2 regions of the Kitasatospora sp. NPDC001175 genome follow, and region 1 is predicted to be linked to the other one. Evidence: riboswitches for the same ligand, from Rfam matches in the RefSeq annotation. Region 1 holds a riboswitch; the other holds the start of a gene.

Region 1 (2,452 bases):
CGGCGGGCGATGTCGGCGAGGCCGTCGGGGCCGTGGTAAACGGCGTACATGGAGGCCATCACGGCCAGCAGCACCTGAGCGGTGCAGATGTTGCTGGTGGCCTTCTCGCGGCGGATGTGCTGCTCGCGGGTCTGCAGCGCCAGCCGGTAGGCGCGGTTGCCGTCGGCGTCCACCGAGACACCGACCAGGCGGCCGGGCAGGTTGCGGGCGTACTCGGCACGGACGGCCAGGTAGCCGGCGTGCGGGCCGCCGAAGCCCATCGGCACACCGAAGCGCTGCGAGGTGCCGCAGGCGATGTCGGCGCCGAGCGAGCCCGGGGACTTCAGCAGGGTGAGGGCCAGCAGGTCGGCGGCGACGGCGACGATCGCGCCCAGGCCGTGCGCCTGCTCGATCACCGGGGCGAGGTCGCGGACCACACCGGTGGCACCGGGGTACTGGAGCAGCACACCGAAGACGCCGCGCTCGGCGATCTCGGCCGGGATGCCGTCCGACAGGTCGGCGACGACCACCTCGACGCCGGTCGGCACCGCACGGGTGTTGATCACCGCGACGGTCTGCGGCAGGGTCTCGGCGTCGACCAGGAAGACACCGCCCTTGACCTTGGTGACCCGGCGGGCCAGCGCCATCGCCTCGGCGGCGGCGGTGCCCTCGTCCAGCAGCGAGGAACCGGAGGTGGCGAGCCCGGTCAGGTCGGAGACCAGGGTCTGGAAGTTGAGCAGCGCCTCCAGGCGGCCCTGGGAGATCTCCGGCTGGTACGGGGTGTAGGCGGTGTACCAGGCCGGGTTCTCCAGCACGTTGCGGAGGATCACCGGCGGGGTGAACGTGCCGTAGTAGCCGAGACCGATCATCGGCTGCAGGACCTGGTTGCGCGAGGCGAGTTCACGCAGCTCTGCAAGCACCTGGGCCTCGCTGCGACCGGCGGGCAGGCCGAGCGCGGTGAGGCTGCGGATGGCCTCCGGCACGGCGGCGTCGGACAGCTCGTCCAGCGAGCCGTAGCCCACCTGCGCCAGCATCTTGTCCTGGGCGGCGGTGTCGGGGCCGATGTGGCGGGTCTCGAAGGGGCTGGCCTGCTCAAGCTCGGCGAGCGTCGGCTGGGCGTTCATGGGGGTCGAGGCCTCCTGGTCGCGGACCGGCGGGGGGGGGTGCACACGTCGTTGGGCTCCGCCGCTGTGGGAGCGGTGGTCCGATGTGCGTGTGAACCCGACAGGCCTCCCCCTCTGTCATCGGGACCTGAGAGCTTCGCCGCGCGGGAGGCCCGGGGGGCGTCCATCGGCTTGCACCGTCGGTGAGGGTGGTGCCGCCGGCTCCCGCGCCAACAGCCCTGCCCTGCTTTCCAGAGTGACCTAGCCCACACGGTACGGATGCCTGAGAGATTCCGGGGAGGGTTTGCTCCTTCGGCGCCCCACTTCCCGCAGTTCAACGGGGATTGGGGACTCTCCCGAGCGGGCTCGGCGGTCGCGCCCAGGGTACCAGCGGAAACCCCGCAGATCACCGGTCGGTCGGGGGCGATCGGGCGGAACACCGACGACCCCGGACAGCCCAACGCCCTCCCGTACGGCTGCCTTCGGGTAGCCGCTGTCCGACTTGATGGCTTTTCGTGTGAAGTGGCGGTCGGACAGCTCCTCCAAGCCGCCCACCAGACGGGATTCCCCCAGGAGCACGTAGTGGAGGACGGCGTGCAGACCGACATCGATCCGCGGGACCTGATCGGCCACAAGGCGGTCGACCGGAACGGTGACAAGATCGGCACGGTCGACGAGGTCTATCTCGACGACGCGACGGGTGAGCCCGAGTGGGCCGCGGTGCGAACCGGGATCTTCGGCCGGGATGCCTTCGTCCCGCTGACCACCAGTGAGTTCTCGGGCGACGAACTCAGGGTCCCGTACGACAAGTCACTGATCAAGGAATCGCCAGACTTCGGCGTCGGGCAGCACCTCTCGCCCGCACAGGAGCTGCAGCTCTACCGCTACTACGGCCTGGACGCGAGCGCCCCCTCGGCGGCACCCGCAAACCGCACCTCGAAGACCACCGACCGGGACTTCGGCTCCGTCGGGTCGACCGGACCGCACCCGCCCGCCACCCAGCCCACGCCCGCGGCAGCCCCCGCACCTGCCACACCCCCGGCGCCCTCCGCACCCGCCACTCCGGCAGCACCCGCCACCGGGGAGCGCGCGACGGCCGGCTTCACACCGCCGACTCAAGCTCCGGCTCCGACTCCAAGCCCGACCGCACAGCCTGCCACGCCGCCGGCCGACCACGTCAAGAGCCCCGCCGTGGCGGACAGGCCCGCCCTCAGAACCACCGGGTCCAACGGGCGGGCGGTGCACGCCCCCACCCCGGACCGGGCGGCCGCCCAGGGCGCGCCGGCCGGGCCCATCGAGATCACCTGCCGCGAGGAGCGCCTCGACATCAGCACCGAGTGGCACGTCCTCGGCACCGCGCGGCTGCGCAA
Region 2 (2,452 bases), on a different contig from region 1:
TGATGCCGACGGTCGACACGCCGTCCTCGTCGGCGGCGGTCAGCCACTCGTGCTCCTTGCTGTACTGCAGGTGCGTGGGGTTGCTCATGGCGTCATTCTCCAGGATCGCAAGAGGGTAGGGCGAAGCCGTCCGCTGAGCGGACCGGACAGGCGGGGGTTATGAGACGGCCGGGGCGGGCCGTGGGCTCAGCGGGCGCGCTTGTAGAAGGGCAGCGCGACGACCTCGACCGGCTCGTGCTTGCCGCGGACGTCCACCGCAACTGCCGTACCGGGCGCGGCGTGTGCGACGTCCACGTACGCGATGGCGATCGGCTTGCCCAGGGTGGGGGAGGGGGCGCCGGAGGTGATCCGCCCGATCACGGTGCCCTCGGCGTCGACCACCGAGTACTCGGCGCGCGGCACCCGCTTGCCCTCGGAGACCAGGCCGACCAGCTTGCGCGGCGCCTTGGACTCGGCCTCGGCGGCGGCCTGCTCCAGCGCCTTGCGGCCGACGAACTCGCCGCCGCCCGTGGTCTTGTCGAAGCGGACCACCCGGCCGAGCCCGGCGTCGAAGGGGGTCAGCTCGGTGGAGAGCTCGTGCCCGTACAGCGGCATGCCCGCCTCCAGGCGCAGGGTGTCCCGGCAGGACAGGCCGCACGGGACCAGGCCCTTGTCGGCACCGGCCGCGCTCAGCGCGTTCCACAGGTGCTCGGCGTCGCCGGGGGCGCAGAAGACCTCGAAGCCGTCCTCGCCGGTGTAACCGGTACGGGCCAGCCAGACCTGACGGTCGGCCACCGTGGCGGGCAGCAGCGCGTAGTACTTCAGACCCGGCAGGTCGGCGTCGGTGAGCGAGGCCAGGATGGCGTTCGCCTCCGGGCCCTGGACGGCGAGCAGCGCGTAGGCGTCCCGGTCGTCCCGGACCGCGGCGTCGAAGCCGGCCGCGCGCTCGGTGAGCGCGTCCAGCACCACCTGGGCGTTGGAGGCGTTGGCGACCACCATGTACTCGTCCTCCGCGGTGCGGTAGACGATCAGGTCGTCGAGGATGCCGCCGTCCTCGCGGCAGATCATGGTGTAGCGGGCGCGCAGCACGCCGAGCGCCGAGATGAAGCCGACCAGTGCGTGGTCGAGCAGCTCGCCGGCCTGCGGGCCGGAGACGGTGATCTCGCCCATGTGCGACAGGTCGAACAGGCCGGCCTTGGTGCGGACCGCGATGTGCTCCTCGCGCTCGCTGCCGTAGCGCAGCGGCATGTCCCAGCCGGCGAAGTCGGTCATGGTCGCACCGAGGGAGCGGTGCAGGGCGTCGAGCGCGGTGTGACGGAGGGACACGGCGGAACTCCTTGGCTGGGGCACTCAGGGGTTGACCTGCGTACGGGCACACGGGGGTGGAGTCTCCCCGTCTGTCGTCACAACCTGAGAGCTTCACCGCTAACCAAGGATGGCGGCTTGCACCGTGGGTGGGCGCACGGCGCGGCCGTGTCCACTTTCCAGATCTGCCTCGCCCGTGCGGTAGGGGTGCCTGAGAGATTCCGGGGAGGACTTGCTCCTTCGGCGCCGGCCCGTGCCCGTGCAGGGCACTCCGGACTCTCCCGCGCGGGTTCGAACGGCCAGTATGAAATTGGGCGCTGCGTATGAGCGCGCTCATCATGGCATGCCGGGTGGGCCGAGGGGGAGAGGGGTCGGACATCTCCTCCCCAGGTGGGGCGGGTTCACCCTTGCGGTACGGGGGCGCATCGGGGACGGACCGCCTCCCGCTACCCTTCTGGCAGCGGTGGAGACCGGGGCAGCACCCGGTCAGGTTGGAGGGGCAGGAGCCGATGAGCTACCCGGCTGGCGAGACGCAGGCATGGGCTGAGCCCGGTACGGCCCCGACGGGCGGCGGCTGGCCCGCCAACGAGCTGGAGCAGGTGCTCACCGCCGCGCTCGGCGAGCCCGGCGCGACCGCCAGGGTGGTCGAGGTGCTGGCCCGCAGCCAGGTGTGGATCCCGCTGCCGGCCGGTGCCGACCCGCAGGGCGCCTCGCTGGACCTGCCGACCATCGAGCTGGCCGGCGCGCCGTACGTCCCGGTCTTCTCCTCGCAGGAGGTGTTCCTGCAGCACGCCCCCGGGATGCCGTTCGCTGTCGCCCCGGTCTGGGAGTTCGCCCGCGGGCTGCCGCTGGGGGTCGGGATCGCGGTCAACCCTCAGGCCCCGGTGGGCATCCCGATCCCGCCCGAGGGGGTCGGCGAGCTGCGGCGCGGCCCGCAGGGTGACCGCTGGCAGGGGCAGCCGGACGGCGCCAAGGTGGCGCTGCGCGAACCCGAGCCGCACGAGGAGCCGTACGCCTTCCTGGCCGCCGCCGCCGCCGAACTCGCCACTCTGCCCGGGGTGCTGACGGCCCGTCGGGCCTGCGCCTCGGTGGAGGGGGACGCCCCGGCGCTGTTCGTCGGGGTGCAGTTCGACCCCGACCTGCTGACCGATCCGGCACAGGCCAACGA

Evidence for each region. A riboswitch is a leader RNA that binds a small molecule or an ion and turns the genes downstream of it on or off. The one in region 1 is predicted to bind glycine.
Region 2: linked by a shared signal. The riboswitch ahead of gcvT (glycine cleavage system aminomethyltransferase GcvT) and the one ahead of gcvP (aminomethyl-transferring glycine dehydrogenase) in region 1 are both predicted to bind glycine.

The regions. Positions count from the first base shown of each region.
Region 1 covers NZ_JBSFJU010000043.1:50,933-53,384, forward strand. The annotation lists gene gcvP (aminomethyl-transferring glycine dehydrogenase) at 1-1,103, opposite strand, end outside; glycine riboswitch at 1,211-1,342, opposite strand; glycine riboswitch at 1,344-1,451, opposite strand; gene ACWDAK_RS26755 (PRC and DUF2382 domain-containing protein) at 1,677-2,452, shown strand, end outside.
Region 2 covers NZ_JBSFJU010000038.1:51,842-54,293, reverse strand. The annotation lists gene gcvH (glycine cleavage system protein GcvH) at 1-88, opposite strand, end outside; gene gcvT (glycine cleavage system aminomethyltransferase GcvT) at 187-1,305, opposite strand; glycine riboswitch at 1,474-1,578, opposite strand; gene ACWDAK_RS25070 (enhanced serine sensitivity protein SseB C-terminal domain-containing protein) at 1,794-2,452, shown strand, end outside.